DNA from 3 places in the Ensifer sp. CCNWLY38 genome. Region 3 is predicted to be linked to each of the others. Evidence: predicted binding sites of a transcription regulator. Region 3 holds the regulator's gene; each other region holds the start of a gene.
The links. Region 3 encodes LexA, which represses DNA repair genes until DNA is damaged. Its sites were predicted from a motif close to TGTTCNNNNTGTGTTCNG; they were not measured.

Region 1 (9,941 bases), on a different contig from region 3:
CCAGCGCATCGTAGATCGCTGCGTTGCCGTGCGGGTGATACTTACCCATCACGTCCCCGGTGACGCGGGCGCATTTGACGTATTTCTTGTTCCAGTCGATGCCGAGCTCGCTCATCCCGTAGAGGATGCGGCGGTGCACGGGTTTCAGACCGTCACGCACGTCGGGAAGCGCGCGGCTGACGATGACGCTCATTGCGTAATCGAGATAGGACCGCTGCATTTCCTCGATGATGGAAATCGGCTCGATGCCTGGCGGAGTTTTTCCGCCGCCGGGAGTGCTTTGCTCAGTCAATGGTGATCACGATCTTTGTTCAGAATCAGTCGGATATTTATAGCGGATTACCACCGGAATCGCCAATTTGCGGCCCACGGCACCATTCGTCCGCCCAAGTGTGAAGATGTCACTGTAACGCTTTGATTCGCTGCATGATTCGTTCGACGTTCCGGATCGGGAGCCGAAGAGCCATGCGGCAGTTGTGAACAGTCTTTTGCCGCCGGAGCAGGCTTTTCTAGGGCATCGCGCGGGAAATCGGAAGACCCCTGCCGCCAATCGCCGCGACGGCGCGCATTTGCGCTCCGATTGCCGCAATGGATTGCTCATTAAGTCATTGCTGAGACTTTGTTTGCCGCCCTCTTTCCAAGCGCTCGCCGCTTGCCTAACAATGCCTTCATGCCACCGGGAAGACCCGGGGCGAAATCCGGAAGGGGAAACGGATGTTCAATGTCGACCTCCTGGTCAATGCGCTCACCACGCTTCTCGTCACGCTCGATCCGCCTGGCCTCGCGCCGATCTTTCTGAGCCTGACGGTCGGGCTCAGCCGGCAGGAGCGTTTTCAGGTGGCCACACGCGGCTCGCTGATCGCCTTCTTCATCCTTGCCGCCTTCGCCGTGTTCGGCAACGGCATCCTGGGGCTGCTCGGCATATCGATCGGCGCCTTCCGCATCGCCGGCGGTCTTTTGCTGTTCTGGATCTCGTTCGAGATGATTTTCGAGAAGCGGCAGGAACGGAAGGAAAAGACCGGCGAGAACGCGACGATCAAGGACCACATCCACAACATCGCGGTCTTTCCTCTCGCGCTTCCCCTGATAGCCGGGCCAGGCGCGATCTCGGCGACGATCCTGCTTGCCGGCTCCTTCCCGACGGCGGTCGAGCGCACGCAGCTCTTGATCGTCATCGCGCTGTCGATGTTCAGCCTGTTTCTGGCGCTTGTCATCGCCGAGCGCATCGATCGCTTTCTCGGCGTCACCGGTCGCGCCATCCTCACCCGCCTGCTCGGCGTCATCCTCGCGGCGCTCGCGGTTCAATTCGTCGTCGACGGCGTGAAATCCGCAATGGCGCTCTAAGCTCTCGTCGCCGTCGACGGGCGGCAAGAGTGCAGACAACAAAAAACGCCGTGTCCGAGGACACGGCGTTTTTTGTGAATGCCGATCGGTCTGCGATCAGAACGGAATGTCGTCGTCCATATCGCGCGAGAAGCCACCGCCCTGGCCGCCTTGACCGCCCTGGCCACCGCCCGAACGGCCGCCACCGGAAGGCTGGCGCGACTGGTCGTAGTCGTCGTAACCACCGCCGCCGCCGCCGCCGCCGTAGTTGCTGCCGCCAAAGTCGCCGCCGCCACCACGGCTGACACCGGAGCCACCGCCCTCGCCGCGACCGTCAAGCATCGTCAGCGTCGAGTTGAAGCCCTGCAGCACGATTTCGGTCGAATATCGGTCGTTGCCGTTCTGGTCCTGCCACTTGCGCGTCTGCAGCGCGCCTTCGATATAGAGCTTGGCGCCCTTCTTCACATATTGTTCGACGACCTTGCAGAGGCCCTCGTTGAAGACGACGACCGTGTGCCATTCGGTCTTTTCCTTGCGCTCGCCGCTGTTGCGGTCGCGCCAGGATTCCGAGGTTGCGATGCGCAGGTTGGCAATCGGCCGGCCGTCCTGCGTGCGCCGGATTTCCGGGTCAGCCCCGACATTTCCGATCAAGATTACCTTGTTGACGCTTCCAGCCATGTTGCTTTTCCCGTGGTTTCACCGGGCCGTCGGCCCGGTTTGGAATTTCAAGAGCGCGCATCTTAGCGGCCCGATGCCGCCGATACGCCCCGCCCAGCACATAATCCACAACAGTTTTGGTCGTTTTATGTGCGCTTTGTTCTTTATTTGTTCTAGTATTTGGCTATGATCCTGTCAACCGACTCGAATTGGTCGCCTGTTTTGCCGATTGCGCCTCGACATGGGCGTTAGCGTCATTACATAGGGGGCTTTCAACCGACATGCAAAAGCTGGCTTCCGATGAGTGAACTCAAGACCATCTCCATTCGTGGTGCGCGCGAGCACAATCTGAAAGGCATCGACCTCGATCTGCCGCGCAACAAGCTGATCGTGATGACCGGCCTTTCCGGCTCCGGCAAGTCTTCGCTCGCCTTCGATACGATCTATGCCGAAGGGCAGCGCCGCTATGTCGAGAGCCTGTCGGCCTATGCCCGTCAGTTCCTCGAGATGATGCAGAAGCCGGATGTCGACCAGATCGACGGCCTGTCGCCGGCGATCTCGATCGAGCAGAAGACGACCTCGCGCAACCCGCGCTCGACGGTCGGCACGGTCACCGAAATCTACGACTATATGCGCCTGCTCTTTGCGCGCGTCGGCGTGCCCTATTCGCCGGCGACGGGCCTCCCGATCGAAAGCCAGACGGTCAGCCAGATGGTCGACCGCGTGCTGGAGTTCGGCGAAGGCACGCGCCTTTACATTCTTGCGCCGCTCGTTCGCGGCCGCAAGGGCGAATACAAGAAGGAACTCGCCGAACTGATGAAGAAGGGCTTTCAGCGCGTCAAGGTTGACGGCACCTTCTACGAGATCGCCGAGGTTCCGGCGCTCGACAAGAAATACAAGCACGACATCGATGTGGTGGTCGACCGTGTCGTCGTTCGGCCCGACCTTGCCTCGCGCCTTGCCGACAGCCTCGAGACCTGCCTGACGCTTGCCGATGGTCTCGCCGTTGCAGAATTCGCCGACAAGCCGCTGCCGCCGGAAGAAACGGCCGCCGGCGGTTCGGCCAACAAGTCGCTCAACGAGACTCATGAGCGCGTGCTGTTCTCGGAAAAATTCGCCTGCCCGGTCTCCGGCTTCACGATCTCCGAGATCGAGCCGCGCCTGTTCTCGTTCAACAACCCCTTCGGCGCCTGCCCGACCTGTGACGGTCTCGGCAGCCAGCAGAAGATCGACGTGGCGCTGATCGTTCCGGAGGAGCACCGGACGCTGCGCGACGGCGCGATCGCGCCCTGGGCCAAGTCCTCCTCGCCTTACTACAACCAGACGCTCGAAGCACTCGGCAAGGCCTTCGGCTTCAAGCTCGGCAATCGCTGGAACGAACTGTCCTCCGCGGCGCAGAATGCGATCCTGCACGGAACGGAAGAGAAGATCGTCTTCCACTACGAGGACGGCGCCCGCTCCTACAACACCACCAAGAACTTCGAGGGCATCGTGCCCAATCTCGAGCGTCGCTGGAAGGAAACCGACAGCGCCTGGGCGCGGGAGGAGATCGAGCGCTACATGTCGGCGGCGCCCTGCCCGGCCTGCGCCGGTTTCCGCCTGAAGCCCGAGGCGCTGGCGGTCAAGATCGACAAGCTGCACATCGGCCAGGTCACCGAGATGTCGATCCGCATCGCGCGCGACTGGTTCGAAGCGCTGCCGGCGCATCTCAACACCAAACAGAATGAGATCGCAGTTCGCATCCTCAAGGAAATCCGCGACCGCCTGCGCTTCCTCAACGATGTCGGCCTTGAATATCTCAGCCTGTCGCGCAACTCCGGCACGCTCTCGGGCGGTGAAAGCCAACGCATCCGGCTCGCGTCGCAGATCGGTTCGGGGCTGACTGGCGTGCTCTACGTGCTCGACGAGCCGTCGATCGGCCTGCACCAGCGCGACAACGCCCGCCTGCTCGAAACCCTTCGCCACCTGCGCGACATCGGCAACACCGTGATCGTCGTCGAGCATGACGAAGACGCGATCCTGACGGCCGACTATGTCGTCGATATCGGTCCGGCCGCCGGCATCCACGGCGGCGAGGTCATCGCGCAAGGGGCGCCCGCCGATGTCATGGCCAATCCGAAATCGCTGACTGGCAAGTATCTGTCCGGCGAGCTTTCGGTCGCGGTTCCGAGCGAGCGCCGCAAGCCCAAGAAGAAAAAGGAAATCACCGTCGTCGGCGCGCGCGCCAACAACCTGAAGAACGTCACCGCCTCGATCCCGCTCGGCGTCTTCACCGCCGTAACTGGCGTTTCCGGAGGCGGCAAGTCGACCTTCCTGATCGAAACGCTCTACAAGTCCGCCGCCCGCCGCATCATGGGCGCGCGCGAGAACCCAGCCGAGCATGACCGTATCGATGGCTTCGAGCATATCGACAAGGTGATCGACATCGACCAGTCGCCGATCGGCCGCACGCCGCGTTCGAACCCGGCGACCTATACCGGCGCCTTCACGCCGATCCGCGACTGGTTCGCCGGTCTGCCGGAGGCAAAGACGCGCGGCTACCAGCCGGGCCGCTTCTCCTTCAACGTCAAGGGCGGCCGCTGCGAGGCCTGCCAGGGCGATGGCGTCATCAAGATCGAAATGCACTTCCTGCCGGATGTCTACGTCACCTGCGACGTTTGCCACGGCAAGCGCTACAACCGCGAAACACTCGATGTGCACTTCAAGGGCAAGTCCATTGCCGACGTGCTCGACATGACGGTCGAGGAAGGCGTCGAGTTCTTCGCCGCCGTCCCGGCCGTGCGCGACAAGCTGGTGACGCTCAACCAGGTCGGCCTCGGCTACATCAAGGTGGGTCAGCAGGCAAACACGCTCTCGGGCGGCGAAGCCCAGCGCGTTAAGCTCGCCAAGGAACTGTCGAAACGTTCGACAGGCCGTACGCTTTATATCCTCGACGAGCCGACGACCGGGCTGCATTTCCATGACGTAGCCAAGCTTCTTGAAGTTCTGCATGAGCTCGTCAACCAGGGCAATTCCGTCGTCGTCATCGAGCACAATCTCGAAGTCATCAAGACCGCCGACTGGGTCATCGACTTCGGTCCCGAGGGCGGCGATGGTGGCGGCGAGGTCATCGCCAAGGGCACACCTGAGGAGGTGGTCAAGGAGAAGCGTTCCTATACCGGCCAGTTCCTGAAGGAACTTCTCGATCGCCGGCCGATGAAAAAGGTCGAGGCGGCGGAGTGAACGCCTCGGCGCCTATCAGCGACCGGAAGAGGTGAGCGCGTTGTGATGCGGCCTGCGCGTTTGGAAGATCTGGCTGCGATGCAAAGCGTCACGGAGGCGGCCTACGAGCCCTATCGGGCGCTGCTTGGCGGGCCGCCGCTCCCGGTAACCGAAGACTACGCGCCCCGCATTCTTCGCAGCGAGATTTGGCTTCGGGAGCAGGATGACGTTGTCGCGGCCCTTGCCGTTTTCGAGCGGCACGCCGATCACCTGCTGATTTTCAGCATTGCAGTTGCGCCAGCCTGTCAGGGTCAGGGGCTGGGCATTGAACTGCTGAAATTCCTGGACAGCAAGGCGGTCGAGTGGGGCTTGCCGGAGGTGCGGCTCTACACCAATTCACGAATGGAGCGAAACATCGCGCTCTATCGCGCCTATGGATTTCAAGAAACGGGTCGCCGACCCAATCCCTATCGTCCAGGGTGGACACTCGTGGACATGACGAAATCGATCAAAGACTGAAAGCACGCGGTCAAGCGACGACCGTTGTTGAGGAGGATGGCATGGCAAAATCCGGAAAGATCCGCGTTGGCATCGGCGGCTGGACCTTCGAGCCCTGGGAGGGCACCTTCTATCCGAGCACGCTGGCCAAGAAGCGGCAGCTCGAATACGCCGGCAAGCAGCTGCGTGCGATCGAGGTGAACGGCACCTACTACTCTTCGCAGAAGCCCGAGACCTTCGCCAAGTGGGCCTCCGAGGTGCCTGAGGATTTCATCTTCTCACTAAAGGCGAGCCGCTTCGTCACCAACCGCAAGGTTCTCTCGGAAGCCGGTGAATCCATGGAGCGATTCCTGACACAAGGGTTGACCGAACTCGGGCCGCATCTTGGACCGATCCTCTGGCAGTTCGCGCCGACGAAGAAGTTTGAACCTGGCGACTTCGAGGGTTTTCTGAAACTATTACCGGCAAAGCAGGATGGGCTTCCGCTCCGCCATGTGGTCGAGGTGCGCAATCCTACCTTCCAGGCTCCGGAGTTCGTGGCGCTGCTGGAGAAATACGGCGTTGCCGTGGTGCTCGCCGAACATGCGGATTATCCGATGATCGCCGACGTTACCGCCGATTTCGTCTATCTGCGTCTGCAGAAGGGCAGCGACGATATCGAGACCTGCTATGCGGCCGACAAGCTCGACCTCTGGGCCGAGCGCGCCAAGAGCTTTGCCAGTGGCGACGAGCCGAGCGGGCTTGAAAAGAGCGCCCCGGACCGCAAGGCCAAGAAAGAGCCGCGCGATGTGTTTGCCTACTTCATCACCGAGGGCAAGGTGAATGCGCCGAATGGTGCCCGCGAGTTGCAGAAGCGCGTCGATTGAGTTCCAAGGCGGGATCAGTGCGTGCCGCTGATCCCGCTCACCTCTCACGAACCTGCCAGTCTTTGTACCTGCGCCGTTTCACGGGCCAGGAGTGAGATCTAAATAGGCGCTATAGGTAGTGCCGGTACTCCGTTCGGAAGCCAAAAGGCCAGCGGCCTCAAGGCGTAAGGCGCGAATCACCACGCCCACCCCATATCGTTTTCCTCAGCGCAACCGAGGGTACCGTTGGGGATGGTTTTTATGCGGTTTTTTACCCGTCAATTTTTTGATTTGGCGCTGACCGTTGCGTTAGTCTCACAGGCAACCTCTGGAAGTGCCTGATTTTCATGGGGTTGGCCGATGTCCCCGTTTTCCACAGTCGGTCCACACAACATCTAGCGCTCAAACTTCCGTCACAAACCACCCCTTGACGCCCCCGGACGATTCACGGTTAATGGATTTCACGTTGCGACGGCGGCGGACCGGATTGTTTAGCGCCCGGTTCATCTCACCAAATCGGCGGTTCTGACAGGCGGCAGTCATGGATTTCACCATGCGGTCGCCGTGAGGATTTCTGTGCGGTTTTTTGGGCCTGCCGGGGCAATATTTGGCTGGCATAAATCAGCTGTTAACACTATATTTAGTGCTTGCAGTCAGCCTATCTCACAAGATACAGGGTCACCCAGTTATGGGTTTCTCTCCATGGACGGAAGCTGAGACTGGCTGCGGGATGCCCCTTGCGGCCGGGCGGGGACAATTGCGCCTGTGGCGGGCGCTAGGCAACACGAAGGACCAGGGACAATGAAGATCGAACGTCGTTTCACGAAGGCCGGGCAATCCGCCTATGCGGAAATCGAATTCCGCAAGGCTACGAGTGAAATCAAGAACCCCGATGGTTCGATCGTCTTCCGCCTTGCCGATATCGACGTGCCGGCCCAGTTCAGCCAGGTCGCGGCCGACATTCTCGCCCAGAAGTATTTCCGCAAGGCCGGCGTGCCTGCCAAAATGAAGCGCGTCGAGGAGAACGATGTCCCCTCCTTCCTCTGGCGCTCCGTTCCCGATCAGGACGCGCTGAAGGCGCTGCCGAAAGAAGAACACTACGGTTCCGAAACCGATGCTCGCCAGGTTTTCGATCGCCTGGCCGGCACCTGGGCCTATTGGGGCTGGAAGGGCGGCTACTTCGACACCGAAGAAGACGCGTCCGCCTTCCAGGATGAACTTGCCTATATGCTCGCCACCCAGCGTGTCGCTCCGAACTCGCCGCAATGGTTCAACACCGGCCTGCACTGGGCCTATGGCATCGACGGCCCCGGCCAGGGCCACTTCTATGTCGACCCCTTCACCGGCAAGCTGACCAAGTCCAAGTCGGCCTACGAGCATCCGCAGCCGCATGCCTGCTTCATCCAGTCGGTCGCTGACGATCTCGTCAACGAAGGCGGCATCATGGATCTCTGGGTGCGCGAAGCGCGCCTGTTCAAGTATGGCTCGGGTACCGGTTCCAACTTCTCGCACCTGCGCAGCGAAGGCGAAAAGCTCTCGGGCGGCGGCAAGTCCTCCGGCCTGATGTCGTTCCTGAAGATCGGCGACCGCGCCGCCGGCGCGATCAAGTCGGGTGGCACCACCCGCCGCGCCGCGAAGATGGTTGTTGTCGATATCGACCATCCGGATATCGAGGAATACATCAACTGGAAGGTCAAGGAAGAGCAGAAGGTTGCTGCCCTCGTCACCGGCTCCAAGGTCGTCGCCAAGCACCTGAAGGCGATCATGAAGGCCTGCGTCAATTGCGACGGCACCGACGACGCCTGCTACGACCCGAAGCAGAACCCGGCGCTGAAGCGCGAGATCCGCGCCGCCAAGCAGGCGCTGGTTCCGGAAAACTACGTCCAGCGCGTCATCCAGTTCGCCAAGCAGGGTTACAAGGACCTCGAGTTCAAGACCTATGACACCGACTGGGATTCGGAAGCCTATCTGACGGTTTCGGGCCAGAACTCCAACAATTCCGTCTCGATCAAGGACGACTTCCTGCGCGCCGTTGAAGCAGACGGCGACTGGCACCTGACCGCCCGCAAGGACGGCCGCGTGATGAAGACGCTGAAGGCCCGTGACCTCTGGGAGTCGATCTCCTACGCCGCCTGGGCGTCTGCCGATCCGGGCCTGCACTTCAACACGACGATGAACGACTGGCACACAAGCCCGGCCGCCGGCCCGATCCGTGCGTCGAACCCGTGCTCGGAATACATGTTCCTCGACGACACCGCCTGCAACCTCGCCTCGCTGAACCTGATGATGTTCAAGGATGCAGCGACCAAGCGCATCAACATCGCCGACTACGAGCACGCCGTCCGCCTGTGGACCGTCGTCCTCGAAGTCTCGGTCATGATGGCGCAGTTCCCGTCCCGCGAGATTGCCGAACTCTCCTACGAATACCGCACGCTCGGCCTCGGCTATGCCAACATCGGCGGCCTGCTGATGTCCTCGGGCATTCCCTATGACAGCGCCGAGGGCCGCGCCATCGCTGGTGCGCTCACCGCAATCATGACCGGTGTCTCCTACGCCACCTCGGCCGAGATGGCCGAGAAGCTGGGTCCGTTCCCGGGCTTTGCCCCGAACCGCGACAACATGCTGCGCGTCATCCGCAACCACCGCCGCGCCGCCTATGGCGAGACGACCGGCTACGAGGCGCTCTCGGTCAACCCGGTCGCCCTCATCCATGGCGACAATCCGGACCAGGACCTCGTCATCCACGCCATGAGCGCATGGGATAAGGCACTGGAACTCGGCGAGAAGCACGGCTACCGCAACGCCCAGGCGACCGTGATCGCGCCGACCGGCACGATCGGTCTCGTCATGGACTGCGATACGACCGGCATCGAGCCCGACTTCGCGCTGGTCAAGTTCAAGAAGCTCGCCGGCGGCGGCTACTTCAAGATCATCAACCGCGCCGTTCCGGAAGCGCTGCGTTCGCTCGGCTATAGCGAAAGCCAACTCGCCGAGATCGAGGCTTACGCAGTCGGCCATGGCAACCTGAACCAGGCGCCGGCGATCAACCCGTCGACGCTGAAGGCCAAGGGCTTCACCGACGAGAAGGTGGAAGCGGTGAACGCCGCGTTGAAGAGCGCCTTCGACATCAAGTTCGTCTTCAACCAGTGGACGCTTGGCGCCGACTTCCTGAAGGGCACGCTGAAGGTCACGGACGAGCAGCTCGGCGCGATGGACTTCAACCTCCTCGACCACATGGGCTTTACGAAGAAGGACATCGAAGCGGCCAACATCCACGTTTGCGGAGCGATGACGCTCGAAGGCGCCCCGTTCCTCAAGAACGAGCATCTGCCGGTGTTCGATTGCGCCAACCCCTGCGGCAAGATCGGCAAGCGCTACCTCTCGGTCGAAAGCCACATCCGCATGATGGCGGCTGCC
Region 2 (9,941 bases), on a different contig from region 3:
TGCCTCGGTACGACACCAAGCATGGTCGCCTAGCGAACGAGCCGGAGCTCGAAGCTGCGGTTCGGCAGATCCTTCTTCCATTCCGGCGCAAAACCGATACCAAGGCCGGCCGAGACCAGTGAAACCACAGAGTGGCGCGAATACCAAAGTTGCCCTGCACGGCGCCACCCGTCAGCGCGAACATGATAATGACAATTACCTGCATGGGAACAGCAACGATCACAACGTCGACGAGGAATGCAACCGCTCGACGCCAAAATCCGGCACGGATTGGACCGCTTTCGACATTATCCGTCACCAAGTTCTCCCCCAGCTCACTCGCGATCACACCGTGTTTTTCTTTTCCCCTTGCATGCAAGGGTAAGAACAACTTTCCGTAGAAATCAAAGGGAATTGCGGCACGCCTCACCGAAAATCCCGCGTCCTCACCTTGATCGCATCGAGATGCAAGTAGGGATCGACGATGTCGCGCGGCCGCGGCCCCTTCGGCAGTCCGCGCGGGTCGGGCGCCGGCGACCCATGATGGAACTCGTCGCCTCGTCCATGCGGAAGAGGAAAGCCGGCATCGCGGTCACCAACGCTTGCGAGCTCGGCGGATAGATCGGTCAAGCGATGGGCGACGAGATGCACGACCTCGCCCTCCCGTTGAATACGGCCATAGACGCCGAGCATGCCGGCACTGAGCACGACGCGGCGGTACTTCTCGAAGGTCTTGGCCCAGACAACCAGATTGGCAATGCCGGTCTCATCCTCGATGGTGATGAACATCACGCCCTTGGCCGAGCCCGGCCGCTGGCGGACGAGAACAAGGCCCGCAGCCTCAAGCCACTTTCCGTCGCGCGACTGCATCGCCTCCCGGCAGGTGACGATGCGGCGTTCCGTAAGATCCGCGCGCAGGAACGAGAGTGGGTGGTTGCGCAGCGTCAGCCCGACATGGCCGTAGTCCTCGACCACCTCGCCGCCCGACGTCATGGGTCTCAACGAGACCGACGGCTCATCCAGTTCCGCGACGGTCCGGTTTTCACGGGCAGACGCGGCAGCAAAGAGCGGCAACGGTTCATCGCGCAGCGCCTTGATCGCCCAAAGCGCCTCGCGACGCGCAAGTCTGAGTGAAGGCTGGAAGGCATCGGCTTCGGCAAGCTCGACGAGCGAGGCGGCCGGCACGCCCGCCCTGCGCCAGAGATCGTCGACGGTTTCGAAAGCTTGTTCGTCGCGCGCGGCAACGATCGTCGCAGCATCGACATTCGCCAGCCCCTTGACCATGCGAAGACCAAGACGGACGGCAAAGCGACTTTCATCCTCCGTTGCCTCGAGCGTGCAATCCCAGCGGCTGGCGTTCACGCAAACCGGGCGGACTTCGACGCCATGGTCGCGCGCATCCCGCACGATCTGGGCCGGGGCGTAAAATCCCATCGGCTGAGCGTTGAGGAGAGCCGCACAGAAGACGTCCGGATGCCAGCATTTCAGCCAGGAAGAAGCATAGGCAATCAGCGCAAAGGAGGCGGCGTGGCTTTCCGGGAACCCGTAGCTGCCGAAACCTTCGAGCTGCTTGAAGGTCTTGATGGCAAAGTCCGGCTCATAGCCGTTGGCAACCATGCCCCGGACAAGCTTCTCGCCGAACTTCGAGACACCACCGGTATGCTTGAAGGTCGCCATGGCGCGCCTGAGCTGATCGGCTTCTCCGGGCGTGAAGCCGGCGCACTCGATCGCGACCCGCATCGCCTGTTCCTGGAAGAGCGGCACGCCGAGCGTCTTGCCAAGCACCTGCTCCAGTTCCGGCTTCGGGTAGACGACCGCCTCCTTGCCCTCGCGCCGGCGAAGATAGGGATGGACCATGTCGCCCTGGATCGGCCCGGGCCGAACGATCGCCACCTCGATGACGAGGTCATAGAAGGTGCGCGGCTTGATCCTTGGCAGCATCGACATCTGCGCGCGGCTCTCGATCTGGAAGGTGCCGAGCGTGTCGGCTCGCCGGATCATCGCATAGGTGCGCGGATCCTCGGCCGGAATGCTGGCGAGATCGAGATTGATGCCCTTGTGCTCAGCAAGAAGATCAAAACCGCGCTTCATGCAGGAGAGCATGCCGAGCGCCAGGCAATCGACCTTCATGAACTTCAGGATATCGATATCGTCCTTGTCCCATTCGATCACCTGCCGGTCAGCCATGGCCGCAGGCTCGATCGGGACGAGCTCGTCGAGGCGATCGTGGGTCAAAACGAAACCGCCTGGATGCTGCGACAGGTGGCGGGGCGCTCCCATCAGCTGGCGGGCAAGATCCAGCGTCAGGCGAAGACGCCGATCGGAAAGATTGAGATTGAGCTCCTCGGCATGCTTTTCGCCGACGTCTTCGCCCCAGCCCCAGACCTGGGAGGAGAGCATTTTTGTCATATCCTCCGGCAGTCCAAGCGCCTTGCCGACATCGCGGATGGCGCCTTTCGACCGGTAACGGATGACGGTCGAGCAAAGAGCTGCATGATCGCGGCCATAGGTTTCGAGCACCCATTGCATGACGATCTCGCGGCGCTCGTGCTCGAAGTCGACGTCGATATCCGGCGGCTCGCGCCGCTCCTCCGAAACGAAGCGCTCGAAGAGAAGGTCGTTGATTTCAGGGTCGATCGAGGTGATACCGAGCACATAGCAGACGGAAGAATTGGCGGCCGACCCCCTGCCCTGGCAAAGAATGTCTCTTGAGCGGGCAAAACGCACGATCGAATTCACCGTCAGGAAGTAGGGCGCATATTGAAGCTTCTCGATCAGCCGCAGTTCGTGCTCGAGGTTCTTTCGGACCTTTGCCGGCAACCCCTCGGGATAGCGCCAGGCGGCCCCCTCCCAGGTGAGTTGCGCCAGCGTCTCTTGTGCCGTCAGTTCCGGATTGAAGCGCTCCTCCGGATATTGGTAAGCGAGCTCGTCGAGCGAAAAGCGGCACCGCTCCATGATCTCGACGGTCCGGGCAAGGGCTTCGGGGTAGCGCGCAAAGAGCCGCGACATTTCTTCAGGCGGTTTCAGGTAGCGGTCGGCGTGCCGCTCGCGGCGGAAACCGGCCTCATCGATGATGATGTTGTGGCGAATGCAGGTAACGACATCCTGCAGGATGCGCCGCTCCGGGACATGAAACAGCACGTCGTTGGTGACGACGGTCGACACCCCAAGTGAAACCGCCAGATTTGACAGCTGGTGAAGCCGCAGCTGATCGTTCGGCCGCCGGCGGAGCGTCAGCGCCAGGTAGGCGCGATCCCCGAATGCTTGCCTCAGACGACGCAACTGCCGCGCGCACTCTTCATCAGCGGCATCGGGAAGGAGGACCGCGATCAGGCCCTCGCCATAGGCAACGAGATCGGACCAATCGAGCCGGCATTTCGCCTTGCCGCCGCGTTTCTTGCCGAGTGACAGCAGCCGGCAAAGCCGCGCATAGGCCGGCCGGTCGGTCGGATAGACGAGAACCGGGAGATCGCCTTCAAGATCAAGGCGGCAGCCGACGACCAGCCGAACACCGACATCCTTAGCCGCCTGATGGGCGCGCACGATGCCGGCGAGACTGTTGCGGTCGGCCACAGCCAGCGCTTCGATGCCGAGCTTAACAGCTCGCTGAAACAGTTCTTCGCAGGACGACGCACCGCGCAAGAAGGAGAAATGCGAGGTTACCTGCAGTTCGGCATAACGTGGCGTCGTCATCCGAAGATCCCGTGCAGGAACCATTGGTGGCTGCCGGTCTCGCTGTGTTCGCCGTCGCCTGCGCGATAAATCCAGTAGCGCTCGCCGGCGTCGTCTTCGACCTGGAAATAGTCGCGCACGGCGACGAGCTCGGCGTCGCGCTTCCACCACTCGCCGAAGACGCGCTCCGGCCCATCGGCTCGTCTCACCCGCCGGCGCACGCCGCGCCAGGTGAAACTGACCGGCGGATGATCGGGAAGCAGCGCCATCGTCTCGATCGGTTCGGGACGAACAAGCAGGCGCACCGGTCTTGGCCATTGGCCGGGCCAGGTCTGGCCTTCGTCCGGCGCCATCGGCGCGATGCGGTTGATGGAGCGCTCGGGCACGTCGCTTGCAACCGGTGCAAAGCGAAAGAGCCGACTTGCGCCGATACGGTTTCCCAAGATGTCGATCAGGCCGGAAACATCGGCTTCCGGCTCCTCGACCAGCGAGGAAATGACCTGGCTTGCCATAAGCGGCTCGGCGTGGGTCGCCGTCAGCGACATGATTTCGATCCCGAAGCCGGGGTCGATCGTCTCGATCCGATCGGTGATGAGCCGTGTCAGGCGCTTGGCGTCGCGAACAGGGGTCGCGGTGCCGGCGCGGATCGCCTGGCAGGTGTTGTCGACGCGATGGAAGAGAAGATCGACGCGCCGCGCACCAAGGCCCCTGTCTTCCAGTGCTCGACAGAGCGCGCTCACCAGCTTGCCGGCATAACGCGCAATCGTTTCGGCAGCAGCAATCGGTTCACCAAAGGAGCGGCGAACGTCAATGAGATCGGGCGTGCGCACGGGGTCGATCGGTTCAGAAACCTTTCCCATTGCCTGGTCGAGGCGACGGCCAAGCTCGGGTCCAAACCTGAGGGCAAGCGGCGCCCGCGGCACGCCGGCGACCTCGCCCAGCGTGTTGAAGCCCAGCACACGAAGACCGTGGACAATTGCGGGATCGAGGCGAAGGGCTGAGATCGGCAGGTTGCGGATGATGTCCTGCTGCGCTCCCGGCGCAATGACAAGCGTCGGACGAGCGACAAACCGGGCGCCGGCATGGGCCGCCCCCCACGTATCGGCAACCGCAGCCCGCGCTTCGATGCCCGATCCGAAGAACCGGTTGACCATGCCCGACAGCATCAAGTCTTCACCGCCATGCAGATGATCGGCACCCGTCGTGTCGATCACCAAGCCATCAGGCGGATCCGCGGCAACGATCGGCGCGTAGCGCTGCAGCGCCCAGAGCGCCAGGCGTTCGAGCGCTTCTGCATCGGCCGCCGGATCGGCGTCCATGACGACAAGATCTGGGACGAGCGCCTGGGCCTTCGTGGCCGCCATGCCGGGTCGCAAGGCTGCGGCTATCGCCGCGGCATTCGCCGAGAGCACCACCCGCCGGCGCTTTTCGCGGCCGACGAGGACGAGAGGCGTCTCAACCGGCGGCGCTGCGTCGCCGAGCTTGCGTCTCAGGCGATCCGTGGACCAGCTCGGAAGGAAGAGCGATACGACCCTTGGCATCTGGGGCCTCCACTTCGAAATCTGCACTTTCGCCGGCGCGGCAGCGGATGAGTTCGACGAGCCAACGCGCGCGGCCGACGCCTGGAACCGGCAAGGGGGCCGACGGCAAGACGGACACCCGCCAACGCGTGACCGATGCCGTCGGCTGCCCAAAATCCGAGGCCTCGGCCTGGCGCCGCCAGCGGCGGATCGCAATGCCCATTGTGCCAGACCCTTCGGCCGCAAGCTGCAAGCGGCGCGAGGCGGTCATCGGAAGACGTGCGAGCTCGCCGACGACGGCTCCAAGTCCGCCGTGGCGAAGCCCCGCTTCCATGCAGGAGAGAAGCGCCTTTTCGTCGCCAGCCTCCACATAGATGACGCGACTCGGCGCCAGTCCCACCTGGGCCAGCGCCGGTGCGAAGAGATCGGGCCGCGTCACGCACCAGAGCACCTTGCCCTTCGAGCGGGCGGCGATACCAGCCGAAAACAGGGCAGCTGCAGCGCCGTCGATTGCACCGTTGCCGCCGCCGGCGACCTCATGCAACGAACCGAGTGTGAGCCCACCGCCCGGCAAGCGCCGATCGATCTCGACGACACCAAACGGCAGGACCTGCCGTCCACGGCCGCTTGTGCCCTCGAGGCTCTGGATGCGCTCGCGAAGTGCTGAGACGACGATATTGTCGACTGGACGGGACATTTTGGAAGGAACAACTCCTCAGGGCTATGCATTAGCGCTTCCTGTTGATATGTTCTCTATTTGTTCCTATTTGGGTTGCGAGTCAACGAAGTTCAGAAAAGAGCCTGTTGATTGCGATCCGGACGGCCAGCACGGAGACGCGGCCTCGCGCAGACGGATGCGTCGGCCGCCGGGAACGGCGACAGAGGCGCGCGGGCGCTGGTATGAAAGACGGATGAGAAAAGCGGAGGACCGGAGCCGATGTGCAATCTCTACAACATCACGACGACACGCGATGCAGTGATCGCATTCACCAAGGCCTTTCGCGACAAGGCCGGCTGGAACCAGCCGTCCTATGATGTTTATCCAGGCTATCAGGCGCCGGTTGTTCGCGTCGGCGACGACGGTCAACGCGAGATCACGCGGGTCACCTGGGGCATGCCCTCGCCGCCGGCTTTCGTGAAGAACTACGATCCAGGCGTCACCAACATCCGAAACGTCACCTCTCCGCACTGGAGACGCTGGCTCGGGCCGACCAGCCGCTGCGTCGTGCCCTTCACCTCCTTTGCCGAGCCGGATCCGGCAGTTAAGGTTCCCGGCGGAAAAGTCCCGAACGCCTGGTTTGCCGGCAACAAGGAACGGCCGCTCATGTTCTTCGCGGGCTTCTGGACACCATGGAAGGGTGTGAGGCGTGTGCGCGATGGTGAGCTCGAATACGAGCTCTTCGGCTTCCTCACCACATCCCCGAACGAGATCGTCGCTCCGATCCATCTCAAGGCCATGCCGGTGATCCTGACCACCCCTGAAGAGGTCGACCTTTGGCTCACCGGATCCTGGGACGAGGTGAAGCACCTGCAGCGGTCGCTTCCCGGCAATATGCTCGTTGTCGTCGAGCCGCCTGCGCCATCGCCGGGCGAGGAACTATTGCTGTGAGCGAGCCGTGACAGACACACTCAGGCAACTGCGCAAGATCATCCACGTCGATATGGATGCCTTCTACGCATCGGTGGAGCAACGGGACAATCCCGAGCTTCGCGGGCTCCCGATCGCCGTTGGCTTTGGCGAGGCCCGCGGCGTGGTGGCAGCCGCAAGCTACGAGGCGCGCAAATACGGCGTCCATTCGGCCATGCCGTCCGTCACGGCCAAGCGGAAATGCCCGGAGCTGATTTTCGTGAGACCGCGCTTCGACGCCTATCGTGCGGTTTCGGGAGAGATCCATGCGATCTTTGCCGAGTACACGCCCCTGATCGAACCACTCTCGCTCGACGAGGCCTACCTTGATGTCACCGAGAACCTCAAGGGAATAGAACTTGCGACCGAGATCGCCGAGGAGATTCGCGCAAAGATCAAGGCAAAGACGGGCCTGACGGCGTCGGCCGGCGTTTCCTACAACAAGTTTCTCGCCAAGATGGCGTCCGACCAGAGAAAACCGGATGGCCTCTTCGTTATCACCCCGAAAAACGGTCCGGCTTTCGTGGAGGCCCTACCCGTCAAGAAATTCCATGGTGTCGGCCCGGCAACCGCCGAGCGCATGCACAAGCTCGGCATCGAAACGGGCGCCGATCTGAAGGCCCGCGATATCGCCTTCCTGCAGCAACACTTCGGAAAATCAGGACCTTACTTCTACTGGATCGCCCGCGGTATCGACGAGCGCCAAGTGAAGGCTGACCGGGTGCGCAAGTCCATCGGCGCGGAAGACACGTTCTTAGTGGACGTCCATGATTTTGAAACCGCCCAAGCTGGCCTCGAACCGCTGATCGAAAAGGTCTGGCGCTATTGCGAGGCGAGCGGCATTCGCGCCAAGACCGCAACGCTCAAGGTGAAATGGGCGGACTTCACGCAGATCACCAGGAGCAAGACAACTGCAGCACCGATCGCGAGCGCCGCCGAGCTCGCCGCGGTCCTGACGATGCTGTTGTCTCCACTCTTCCCTGCTGCGAAAGGCATCCGGTTGCTGGGCGTGACGCTGTCGTCGCTTGAACCAGCCAAACGCGAAAGCGCGCCGCAGTTCTCATTCGCGCTTTGAGGAAGACGCAAAAGGCCGGCCGCGTCAGCGACCGCCGGCCTAACATGCTTGCGGACTCTCAGCTGCCGGACACCATGAGCGGTATCGGCAATGCCGTCTCGGCCTCGTCGAGGATTTCGAAGGTGTATTTGCCAGACGCATCGACCCCAACCGAGTAGCTGAGGCGATCTTGCACGTGGTTGTTCTCGTCGAAAGTCAGGATCTTCGGCCTCAACGAGGTAAGCCGGCTATCGTCGAGGTAGACCGAGTTGCATATGATGATCTGGTCGCCGGGCTGGCAGGTCCTTGCGGCCGCGCCATTGAGGATGCAGCACCTGGATCCGCGTTCACCGAGGATGACGTAGGTGGAGATGCGCGCCCCGGAATTCTTGTTCCAGATCTCGACGAACTCCATCGGCAAGATGCCGGCCTCCTCACAGTGGTCCGGGTCAAGGGTGATCGACCCATGATAGTTGAGGTTCGCCTCGGTGACGTAAATGCCATGGAGCTTCCCTGCGACCAGCTTTCTCATGCTTTTTCACGCCTCGCGGTTGATCAGGTTCCTCGCGCCTTGGCGCTGCCGACCGAGGCGGAAATCTTCGCGCTCCGACAATCGCCAAGCGGAAAGATTGGAAAGAAGGCCCCGCCGGGGAAGGCGGGGCAAGGTTCGCACCCAGATGGCTCTCTGAACGCGGGGAAGAAAAACTCCATCGGCCAAGCCGATGCACTCCGATACGAACAAAGCCCCCGGCAAGGAAGGTCGTTTTCGGCAATTTCGGTACGGCTTTGCTAATATATCAACCTGCTCAATGACGCCCCTGGATCTCTTGACGCTTGGTGCCCGCCACAAAAGCGCTGAGTATTCCGGATCGTTGCTACCTGCAGTTTCGAGACGCTTTGCGCGGCAGCGATCAGACAAGCTCCAAGGTCCTTCCGAAGTCCGCCGCGGACACCTCGCGATGCCCATGGCCGGAGGCCGGCGCCAGGTTCCCTCACCGTGTTCTCGCAGTCCGTACGGCGAATGTACTAGGCCTGCCTCCCGAGATGACTACTGTATCAACAGTTGAAGGACGGGGCCTATCGTTGTATAGTTTCCCTTATAATTTATTTTAATTTTTTCAAACCGTTAGCCTGCGGAAGGAGGACATTATGCGCCTTCCTGAGATACCTTGGACGGTTCCGTTATCTGTTCGTTTACAGTCAGGAGCCAACCGCATTTTCGCATCGGTCTACGACGCGCTGGATTTTCTGGAACACGAATGGCCGTTACGACACGGACAAGGCTATGAACGAGCCGTGACGACGTGCCGGGGTGCGTTGAGCCACTCGGTTCCATCTGCAGTCGCGCGCGAGGCCTTCATCGGCGCGTGCTTGGAGGCTGGCATGGCAACGTCAGCGGTTGCCGCCCACTACCATGCGCGCTCGGGATCTCACGGCAACAAGCCATTAACCTGACAACGCCAATTTGCGCACAAAAACCGCCGCCCACCGACGAGCAGGGAGGCCGGGCTAGTCGACCGTTAGGTCTTGAAGCGGTCGAAGGCGGTAAGATACCTGGTCGGCGGGTCTGCATCCCAGCGATAGATTTCAGAGCGCAGATAACGCAGTTCCTCGTCCAGCGCATCTTCCTGAAGCTCGATCCACCAGGACTTCGGACGCCCGTCGCTACCGTCCGACCAACGGTAGCCGCGGGCTTTTAGCTGATCCTTCATGTCGAACGGGCTGTTTTCAGCAAAGATGCGCACGCGCGATTGCTGGCTCGCTTCGTAAAGCTCGGCAAACGGCGTACGCTGGTCCTGGGCGCATTCTTGCGCAAGCACCTCGAGCAGGGCGAAGCAATCGTCGACCGCCCGATGCCCTTCATGAAAGTATCCCGCCTGGCCGATCAGGTAGCCGAGCTTTGTGCCTTCAAAGCCGCGCCCCGACCAATCGATTTCGGAGACCGAACAGGCCCATGCCTTCCCGGCAAAAACCGGCGAAAAGGCCTCGCAGAACGGTCGATCGAATCCGGCGTTGTGCGCGACCACGAGATCGGCGTTCTCGACTATGGTCCGAAGCTGCGCCAGATCGATCATTTGTCCGGCCACCA
Region 3 (9,941 bases):
ACGCATTCAATAGCACGGCCATCTTCTGGAATTCCGCGGAGTTGCGGTCGGCCAGTTCCTGCGGCGTCACGCCTTCCTTGCGCGCCGTCTGCTGCATTTTCTGGCCGTGCTCGTCGGTGCCGGTCAGGAAGAAGACGTCACGTCCATCAAGGCGCTGGTAGCGCGCCATGGCATCCGTCGCGATCAACTCATAGGCGTGGCCGATATGCGGCCGGCCGTTCGGGTAGGAAATCGCGGTGGTGATGTAGAAAGGGGACGTGTCTCTCATAGGCGGATTCGATCTATCTCGGATTAAGCTACGCACGCTCTTAGCGCATACGCCGCAAGGAAGAAACATGCGATCCATGAAAAGCCCCGCAGGCGAAAGCGGCCGCCGGGGCTGCCAGCCTTGCGCAATCAGCATGCGCGACCTAGAACAAAACAGAAACAAACGGAAGAGGGTGAGTCATGCTGGATCGACTTGGCAGCCAATTTGAAACCGCCTCCGCCGGCTATGCCGGCGCGCACGGGATCGAGCGCGATCCCGACTGGTTCATCCTGAAGATGCAGGAGGAATTGGGGGAGCTAACCCAGATCTGGAACAAGCTCAGCGGCCGCGGCCGGCGCCACGGGATATCAACGGACGAACTCAGGTCCCTGATGGCCGACGAGACCGCCGACCTGCTCGGGCATGTGCTGCTTTTCGCGCACCACCACAAGCTCGATCTGCAGGCGGCAATCGAGCGCAAGTGGCGCTTCCAGGCGGCGCTATAGCGCCGCCTTTATATCGTCGAGCAGCGACAGGATGGTCTGCTTGCGGTCGAGATTATAAGCATCGCTGACGGTCAGCCGCTCGGTCACGGAGGCCGAAAGCCGCGCGAAGCGCTCGGCGCGCACGATGTCTCCCGCAATCGCGGACTGCCGAGCGTCGCGCATGATGCGGTCGCTTGCGAGAGCCTGGAAAAATTCGAAGATCGTTTCGCTGTCCTTGCCCGAGAGCACGTCGGCCAGCTTGTGCATGTCCTTGCGGACCGCTGGGCCCTGCCCCGCGAGGATCCCTTCGAATGTCGCGGCGATCTCCAGCCCACCATAATTGATGAGCTTCAGCGCTTCGGCGACGCTGCCATTGGAGGCCGCGACGATGCGCTCGGCGTTCTCGCCCTCGAGATCGAAACCGAGATGCGCCAGAGCCTGACTGAGCGGCGCGGCGTCAAGTGGCTTCAGCCGCAGCGGCAGGCAGCGCGAACGGATCGTCGGCAGCAATTTTCCAGGCGCATGCGTCAGCACCAGGAAGAGCGAGCGGCGCGGCGGCTCCTCGAGGATCTTCAGGATGGCATTGGCCGCATTGCGGTTGAGGTCGTCGGCCGGGTCGATGATGACGATGCGCCAGTTGCCGGTACCGGACGTCTGGCTGAAGAACTTGCCGGCGCGCCGGACCTCGTCAACGGTGATCGCGCCCTTCGCCCTGCCGGTCTTCTCATCGATCGGGCGGCTCAGGTGCAAGAGATTGTGCGAGGCGCCCGAGGCGAGCTGCCGCCCGATGGCCGAAGCCGGATCGGGATCGGAAATCGCTTCAGGCGCTTCCGCAGGTTCCGGATGTTTCAGGATGTGATGCGCAAAGCGAAAGGCAAGCGTCGCCTTACCAATCCCCTCCGGCCCTTCGATCAGGATCGCGTGGTGTCCCTTGCCGGACCGATAGCTCTGCGCCAGGAAGTTTTCCGCCTGTTCGTGGCCGAACAGTCGATTGTTCTCGGCGGGCGCGATGGCGCCATCCAGGACGCCGCCTCTTTCCGCGCTCATGACACGACTTCCTCGGCCGACGCGCCGGTGCCGTCGCCGTGCGGCAGGAGGGCCTCGACGAGGGAAAGTACTTCTGCGGCGATGGCCTCGACAGGCTGCGTCGCGTCGACGATCCGGCATCGCTCGGAATCGCGCCTGGCGATATCGAGAAAGGCGTCCCGCCGTTTCTCGTGCGTCTCCAACTGCTCCTTCTCGAAACGATCAGGATTGTCGTCCCCGGCACGGCGTTGCGCCCGCTCGAGGCCGATGCTCGCCGGCAGATCGAAAATCACGGTCCGATCCGGCACGACGCCGTTGATCGCCACACGCTCCAGACTTTCGACGAAGCTTTGCTCCAGGTTGCCGGTGATGCCCTGATAGACGCGCGAGGAATCCATGAAACGGTCGCACAGCACGATCGTACCCTTGTCGAGCGCCGGCCGGATGACCTCTTCGACATGATCGCTGCGGGCCGCTGCAAAGAGGATCGCCTCCATCCTGACCCCGAAGGCCTCCGCGGCTCCCGAAAGCAGCACGTGGCGCACCGCTTCGGCGCCGGCCGAACCGCCAGGCTCGCGTGTCGTCAACACCTCGTAGCCGCGCGCACGCAGGGATTCGGCGAGAAGACGGAGCTGCGTCGACTTGCCGGCGCCCTCCCCGCCTTCGAATGTTACGAACAGACCTTTTTTCAGCGACACCATGCGTTCCCATATCGGCATGCGACCCAGGTCACGATGCTTTCAGGTCGATTCGACCTGAAAGCATCGTGACCTGTTCTAGCTAGAGCGGAATGCGGGCGGAAAACCGCGCACACTTTTCCTCATTCCGCTCTGGCCCTGTTTAGCCGATTGGTCCGCGGTGTGAAACCGTCAGGTGGCGATGAATTGGCGGGAACCGCCCTCACCGCAACCAGCTGCGGCTAAATCCAGAAGAACAGCAGTTCCTGCAGCGCATCGAGAGCGCGACTGGTCAGCGTGCCCTGCCCAACGGCGCTGGCTGTCTTGACCGGCACTTCGCGCAGCAGCTTGTCGCCGTTCCACAATTTGACAACACCGACTTCCGTCCCCGCCGTCACCGGCGCCCGCAACGGCCACTTGTAGACGATCCGCGCCGTCAGCCGTTCCGGATTGTCGACCGGGAGCAGCACGTCGACCGGGCCGCCGGCGACCAAGGCGACATGGGCGGCATCGCCACCATAGACGGCCGCGTCGCCAATCGCCTCCCCGTCGGCAAAGATCCGCTTCTTCTCGAAGGCGGTCATTGCCCAATCGAGCACCTTGCGGCTCTCCTCGATGCGCTCCTTGTCGGTTTCGAGACCGCCCATGGCGAGATAGACCCGGCGGTCGCCGCGCTGCAGCGAAGCGGCCAGGGAGAAACCGAAGCCTTCGGCAAAACCGGTCGCCAGGCCGTCCACGCCTATGTTGGCCGAGATCAGCGGGTTCTTGTTGCGTTGCAGAATCTTGTTCCATTCGAACTCCGGCTGCGAATAGAGCCTGTAGAGATCCGGATGTGCCTCATGGAGGTGCCGAACGAGCGTTACCAGTTCGCTCATAGTGATCTGGTTGCCGGGATCCGGAAGCCCCGTGGCATTGCGGAAAGTCGCAACCGGCATGCCAAGCTCGCGCGCGCGCGCCGTCATGCGCTCGGCAAAGGCGCCCTCACTACCGGTCATGCCTTCGGCAAGGATGATGCAGGCATCGTTGGCAAGCTGGACCGCGACGCCCTGCAGGAGATCGGCGACGCGGATGCGGGATTTCAATGCGGCAAACATCGTCGAGGTGCCGGCGGGCGCACCGCCGGTGCGCCAGGCGTGCTCGGAGACGTCGAAGGTGGTTTCGGCGGAAAGCTCGCCCTTGCCGAGTGCCTCGGCCACGACCTCCATCGTCATCAATTTGGCGAGCGATGCAGGCGGTATCGGTTGGTTTTCGGCGCGGGAAAAAAGCACGGTGCCGGTTTCGGCATCGACAAGCAGGATCTGCTTTGCCTTGGTGTCGAAAGTGGGCGCCGGTGTCTGCGCGAATACGGCGCCTGTAAACAGCGCAACGCCGAAAAACACTGCCGAGAACATCTTCATGCGCATGGGAAACTCCGGTTTCCCCTTGGGCATAGCAGCGAGGTCATTTTGGCACAACGCCGCCTGCGGTTATCGGACAGAACCGCTTGCTTTCTGGCGCTTGGCGTAATCGACAATCACTTGGGGGGTAAGCTGCTTCCGGTCGACCATAATCGCTTCAAACGGCGATTCGGCGTCGCTGACGCGGACTTCGACGTAAGCTGCAGCATACGCCATGTTGCCGTCGGGCATCGGGATGAACTCGGGCCGCTCACGCGGGATCGGGCCGATTTCCGGCAGCATCACGAACTCGTTCAGCGATTGCGGCTGGGCGGACTGCGGGACGGGGGCTGCGAGCGCCGTCACCGGTTCGCCAACATCGAGCGAGGCCTTTGCGGGGACGGTGATGGTGCCAAGGGTCTGATTGCGGAACGGCTCGTTGGAGGCGACCATTACGCCGGTCGCGATCTGGCCTTCCGGCATCACGCTCGGGCCACGTTCGCCCTTCTGAACGTAGGACGCCATCAGATAGGGCATGTCGTTGCCTTCAAGCGGCGCGCGGCCGACATACTGCACGCGCACCTGCGCGCTGCCCTTGCGCTTGATGTCGAGCATGTCAGCCGTCTTCGAGGAGACGTCGATGATGCGGCCGAATTCATAGGGGCCGCGATCGTTGACGCGCACGATGACCGACGTACCGTTTTCCATATTCGTGACGCGCGCGTAGCTCGGCAGCGGGAACGTCGGATGGGCGGCCGACAGATGCGCCTTGTCGTAAACTTCGCCATTGGCGGTCAGCCGGCCGTGGAAAGCCGAGCCGTACCAGGAAGCCGTACCGGTCTTGTTGTAACCGAAGTCTTCCTTCGGCTGGTACCACTTGCCCTTGACCTGATAGGCCTTGCCGACCTGAAAGCGTCCGCCGCCCTTGGGAATATTGTTGCCGGTGGCAACACGCGGGCTCGCCTTTACGCCATAGACGGATTCGGGAAAGTATTCCTTGCTACGAGCAGTTTTCTTGACGCTCGATGTCGATCCGCAGGCTGCGAGTGTCACGCACAGCATCGGGACCGCCGCAAGGCGCAGTCCCTTGACCAGATATGCCGCATTTTTACTGGAGGTCATCTGTCCCACAACATCGATCGAATAGCCGTACTCGAAACCTTCCGCTCATGCCCCCAGCGGAAATCTCGGCGTCCCGAAACGGAACAGTCGATTAAACATGACAGCAACAAGGCGAAAATGCGAACTCATCCACAGATCAGCGCCGGATTTCATGCGCTATGGTTTACAGACGGTTACCAGCGGAGCATGCCCGCGCGCTCCAGTCTGGCCATCGAGAAAATCTTTCGGCGACGCATGTTAAATCTTGCAAAGCGACAGGGCTTCGCGCAATAACGCCCTGCCCGGTCAGCAGTTGACTGCGATTTCAGGCAAGGACAGGTGGCCGAGTGGTTTAAGGCTCTGGTCTTGAAAACCAGCGTACGGGAAACCGTACCGTGGGTTCGAATCCCACCCTGTCCGCCATTTCCCCAAGGAATATCGTCCGACCGATGGACCGCCATTCCTGACGATGCTTCGCTTCAATGAGCATAGGTCCGCGGGCGTCAGCGCCGTCTGGTTCGCCTCGAGCAGATGACGCTCAGCGCTCTCCGCGCCCTTCACTCAAGCCGCGTGTCAGAGGCTGAACGGATCACGCGCTGAGCGCTTCTCGCTCGGAGCGTTGAACGGATCGGCCTTCTTCTCCTTGGACTTGCGACCCTCGTCGGCGATGATCTCATCCACGGCCCGCTGGCATTTCAGGAGTTCTTCCGCCGCCGGGCCGGTGCCGCGCAGACTGAGGTTTGCGACAACGCGATCGTCAAAGGCGATCGCCAACGTCCTTTTGCGCACGAACCCCGTCAGGAATTCCGCATCGGTGACGTTCACGAAGAGGAACTTGCCGCTCTCGTCGCCGGCGGCGGTCGCCGCCGCACTCCACGGATCGCTCTTGTCGAAGCGGAACGTCAGGTCATAGTCCTTGCCGACCTCCAGCGACTTCCAGTCGTCGCTGGCGAAACTCATGTAGAGCGGTGATTCGGAGCCCTTGGGGTAGAATCCCAGACGCAATATGACCCCGCCCTCGAACATCGACGTGATGAAACACGAGCCTTCCATCGACGTGTCGGAAGCAACGGTCCAGCCGCCGACTTCCTTCCATTTGATGATCTCGGCCTCCTCAGCCACGGCCGGTCCCGTGGCCATCAGACAGCTCACAAATCCGAACAGCAATCTACGCATGCAAATCCCCCGTTTGCCCGCATTTTGAAAGGTCGCCGCGTTACTGTCGAGGGTGGGTGAGCCGCACCCACGCAAAATCCTAGGAATATTCACCTCTCCCCGCGGACCGACGCTCACGCCAAAGATCACATGGCGAAGGGATCTTTCGACGACTTGGTCTGGCCGCCGCCAGCAAAGGGGTCATTGTTTGGCGCATTCCCGCCGGCGCCCGCAAAGGGATCGGCGGCCGCCCCCTGCCCGCCGTTTGGCATCAACGCAATCACCGCCTCCTGGCATTTGAACATCTCGCTGACGGCCTTCATCGAATCGCGCAGGCTGAGGCTCGCCACGACGCGTCCTTCGAACGCCAGCGCCAGCGTGTTCTTGCGCACGAATTCGGTGAAGAAGTCGGTGTTGGAGAAGTTGACGACCAGAGCCTTCGAGCCCGTGAGGTCCAGGCCGAACGCGACAGCCGGCCACTGGCGGCCACGGTCGAGCTGCAAGGCGACGTCATACTCCCGCTGCGGCTCGATCGATTTCCAGTCGGCGTTGCCGATCGAAAGAAACGCCAGGTTCGCCGATCCTCTCGGGTAGAAGCCGATTCGAAGGATCATTCCGCCGTCGTAGCTCGTCGCCGCATAGCACGAGCCGCCCAAGGACGGATCCGAGCCCACCGTCCAGGCATTGACCTCCTTCCAGATATTCGAACGCCCTTCTTCAGCAGAGGCCGCCCCCGCCGCCACCAACAGACAGAGAACCGCCAACGACAATCTATGCATGCAACCACCCTACTTTCCCCGCAAAGTTATCGTTTTTTTACAACCTGTCGAGACGGTGCGGCATCTTCACAACACGGATTTTTGCACGCCAGCAGCGAGGCCGCGACTTGGCGCAACCGAAGCGATTGCGGCGCGGAGGGCGCGTCAGGGCTTTGCCGCGGCGTGCCCTGGCGCAAAACGGCCACAGCCTGCACTCAAAGAGCTGTTGAACACATGACAGTGATCGCCAAGCTTGCTGGACTTCGGAACGAAAGCGCGGTTCACATCGTTAACCGCCCCGTAGTCCCACCCTTGCATCAAAGTGGACGATCACCGTGCTTGCCGCCCTGCTTCTCGCTTCGATAGTCGCATCGCCCAATATGCCTGACGTCAAGCTCAGCGCCGCCACGGTGGACGAACTTCAGACCGATTTCGAGAGCGCCGTGCCGTGCCATCAAATTGATGGACGCAACGTGTGGAAGGGTGCGATCGCGTTCTACATCCAGTCTTTCATCTATGACGGCGACACGCCGGTCGCGACCGATGCGGCGGATGCCGTACTTCCGGAAGACAACAGCGCCGAGACGGTGAAGGAATTCGAAGACGCCTGCGCCGCCACGCAGCCGGCCTAGCCTCTTTGCACGAAACGCTCGCGATTCGTTCGAATCGCAGTGACGTCGCGCAATGCGCTACGCCGCCGCCCTCCTTTTGGGCGCGATCATCGCCCAAACCCGCTCTGCTCCCGTAAAAGTGACCAATCGACACGCACAGACGCGCCAATTGTCTGAATTCACGGAATTTTAGGCACTTGCGGAACACATATGGAACAGATAGTGTCTGTTCTTGATTTGTTTCACGCCTCTGGGAGCGACGTGCCATGCTGACCCGCAAGCAACAGGAATTGCTTCTCTTCATTCACGAACGCATGAAGGAGTCAGGCGTCCCACCATCATTCGATGAAATGAAGGATGCGCTCGACCTGGCGTCGAAGTCCGGCATTCACCGCCTGATCACGGCACTCGAAGAACGCGGGTTCATTCGCCGTCTGCCGAACCGGGCTCGCGCGCTTGAGGTCATCAAGCTTCCGGAGGCTTACGCATCCAGCCAGCAGCAGCCTCGCCGCGGCTTCTCGCCCAGCGTGATCGAAGGCAGCCTCGGCAAGGCGCCGGCGGTAGCCCCTGCCGCACCGCCGAAGCCCGCGCCAGTGGCCGACAACACATCGGTTTCCGTGCCGGTCATGGGCCGCATCGCTGCCGGTGTGCCGATCTCGGCCATCCAGAACAACACGCACGACATTACCGTTCCGCTCGACATGATCGGCAATGGCGAACACTATGCTCTCGAAGTTAAGGGCGACTCGATGATCGAAGCCGGCATCTTCGACGGCGACACGGTGATCATCCGCAATGCCAATACGGCCAATCCCGGCGATATCATCGTGGCGCTCGTGGATGATGAGGAAGCGACGCTTAAGCGCTTCCGGCGCAAGGGCGCATCGATCGCGCTCGAAGCCGCGAACCCTGCCTACGAAACAAGGATTTTCGGGCCCGATCGGGTGAAGATCCAGGGCAAGCTCGTCGGGCTGATCCGCCGCTACCACTGATTCCGAGGGAAACCTGGCATCCGACAGAGCCTCGCCACCGCTTGCGGTGGCGAGGCTCTGTTAATTGAAGGCGACCTGAAGGCGCGCCTCTTATTCGTGGATGGTGTATTCGCCGAGTTCGCAGAGATCCTGCATGTCTTCGGTCGTATCGAGGCCGGAGCCTTCTTCGAACTCGAAGCGCATGTCGTACTTGCAGACCTCCCGGCCGTCGGCGATGGTGATCTCCATGTCTTCCCCGGGGTTCAGCACCTGCCGGCCGAAAACATCGTCTTCCCACTCATTGACGCCCACAGGCGACGTATAGAAGTTCGTCAGCACTGCGTTTGTGTTGTTCTTCAGCTTGAAAACCAGGTCCTCTGCCTGCGCCTCGAACGTGGTCGCAGCGAAGAGGGCCAAGGCCGTCAGGACAAGTTTCGTCTTCATATATGCCATTGCCTCCGTTTTGATGATGACGGACGCTACCGATGCGGCTGATGTCAGCGGAGTCATCGTTCCCCCTCTACCGATTTCACCGAAGCGATAAGATCCAACGTATAGCTAATGGATGTGGCTTGCGCGGGCGTGGGCAGGCAACCACACAATCGCCCTGCCCTAAGGCAGAACGTCTATTCACACTAAAATGAGGTGAGAGTTATTGGAGGCCTCGCCCGGAATTGAACCGGGGTACAAGGATTTGCAGTCCTCTGCGTCACCACTCCGCCACGAGGCCTCACAGCTCGGATAACCGAGCGTTGGCGCGGATTTAGAATGATTGCAGAAAAACCGCAAGAGGCATTTTCCGAAAAACGCGCCGTCGATTTGTAAGACGGATACTTTCCACAGAGCGATCGCGAACCTCCGCCGATCGCATCTGGGTGGCCTCAGCACCAGGGCGTCGCGTGTCCCGTCCACGGCCGGACCAGCCCCTCGGTGACCAGCACGCGCCCGATAGACTGGTCGCCGCGGGTGACCAACCGCAGCTTTTCACCGGCCTTGGCATCCTGACGACCGCTCGCCGTTTCCAGCCTGAAGTCACCCGCATTCAACAATTCGCGCAGGCGTTGCTTGGCATAGAAGCCGCGCGAACGTTCCTTGTCGCAGCTTGCCTGGCGAATACGCGGCGCATCGACGTCTGCCACGCGGATCGTTTCGCCGTGGTACAGAAAGGTGGCGCCGTCGATCACGCAGTTGTCGTTGCGAATCCCGCAGAAGTAAAACTGGTCCGCGCGAATGGATGCCGTCTTCACTTCCTCGTTCGGCCGCACCACAGGTGTCGGCGCGTTGGTGCCGAGGTCGACGGACGGCACCGGAGCGGCAAGGGCAACTCTTGTCACCAGATTCGGTTTCTGCTTCTCCGCCTGTTGCGCGGGACGCTCGTCCGATTTCTGCGCGACGCGAACGGGCTTCGGCTTCGATTCGTGGCGCGACGTGAACGCCACCACGTCCGATACCACCGGCCAATGTTTCAGTTCGGCGCGATGATCGTAAGCGACCACGCCGCCGACAGTGAGTGCGGCGGCCAGATACCACGGCG

Region 1: a site for LexA is predicted at 2,139-2,156, ahead of uvrA (excinuclease ABC subunit UvrA). Genes of this name have one in related genera too.
Region 2: a site for LexA is predicted at 5,919-5,936, ahead of V7S54_RS31200 (ImuA family protein). Genes of this name have one in related genera too.

What each region holds. Positions count from the first base shown of each region.
Region 1 is NZ_JBBBBO010000002.1:565,861-575,801, reverse strand. Features, by position in the region: gene gyrA (DNA gyrase subunit A) at 1-292, opposite strand, end outside; gene V7S54_RS06940 (MarC family protein) at 715-1,344, shown strand; gene V7S54_RS06935 (single-stranded DNA-binding protein) at 1,441-2,001, opposite strand; gene uvrA (excinuclease ABC subunit UvrA) at 2,281-5,202, shown strand; gene V7S54_RS06925 (GNAT family N-acetyltransferase) at 5,248-5,700, shown strand; gene V7S54_RS06920 (DUF72 domain-containing protein) at 5,742-6,545, shown strand; gene V7S54_RS06915 (vitamin B12-dependent ribonucleotide reductase) at 7,326-9,941, shown strand, end outside.
Region 2 is NZ_JBBBBO010000022.1:257-10,197, forward strand. Features, by position in the region: gene V7S54_RS33370 (hypothetical protein) at 1-298, opposite strand, end outside; gene V7S54_RS31190 (error-prone DNA polymerase) at 406-3,672, opposite strand; gene V7S54_RS31195 (Y-family DNA polymerase) at 3,669-5,192, opposite strand; gene V7S54_RS31200 (ImuA family protein) at 5,107-5,868, opposite strand; gene V7S54_RS31205 (SOS response-associated peptidase) at 6,109-6,780, shown strand; gene dinB (DNA polymerase IV) at 6,788-7,873, shown strand; gene panD (aspartate 1-decarboxylase) at 7,932-8,384, opposite strand; gene V7S54_RS31220 (DUF982 domain-containing protein) at 9,002-9,307, shown strand; gene V7S54_RS31225 (3'-5' exonuclease) at 9,373-9,941, opposite strand, start outside.
Region 3 is NZ_JBBBBO010000015.1:176,537-186,477, reverse strand. Features, by position in the region: gene metG (methionine--tRNA ligase) at 1-268, opposite strand, end outside; gene V7S54_RS28090 (pyrophosphatase) at 448-753, shown strand; gene V7S54_RS28085 (DNA polymerase III subunit delta') at 748-1,779, opposite strand; gene tmk (dTMP kinase) at 1,776-2,456, opposite strand; gene V7S54_RS28075 (D-alanyl-D-alanine carboxypeptidase family protein) at 2,678-3,838, opposite strand; gene V7S54_RS28070 (septal ring lytic transglycosylase RlpA family protein) at 3,902-4,933, opposite strand; tRNA gene V7S54_RS28065 (tRNA-Ser) at 5,246-5,335, shown strand; gene V7S54_RS28060 (hypothetical protein) at 5,486-6,052, opposite strand; gene V7S54_RS28055 (hypothetical protein) at 6,214-6,846, opposite strand; gene V7S54_RS28050 (hypothetical protein) at 7,161-7,457, shown strand; gene lexA (transcriptional repressor LexA) at 7,703-8,428, shown strand; gene V7S54_RS28040 (hypothetical protein) at 8,519-8,851, opposite strand; tRNA gene V7S54_RS28035 (tRNA-Cys) at 9,064-9,137, opposite strand; gene V7S54_RS28030 (thermonuclease family protein) at 9,289-9,941, opposite strand, start outside.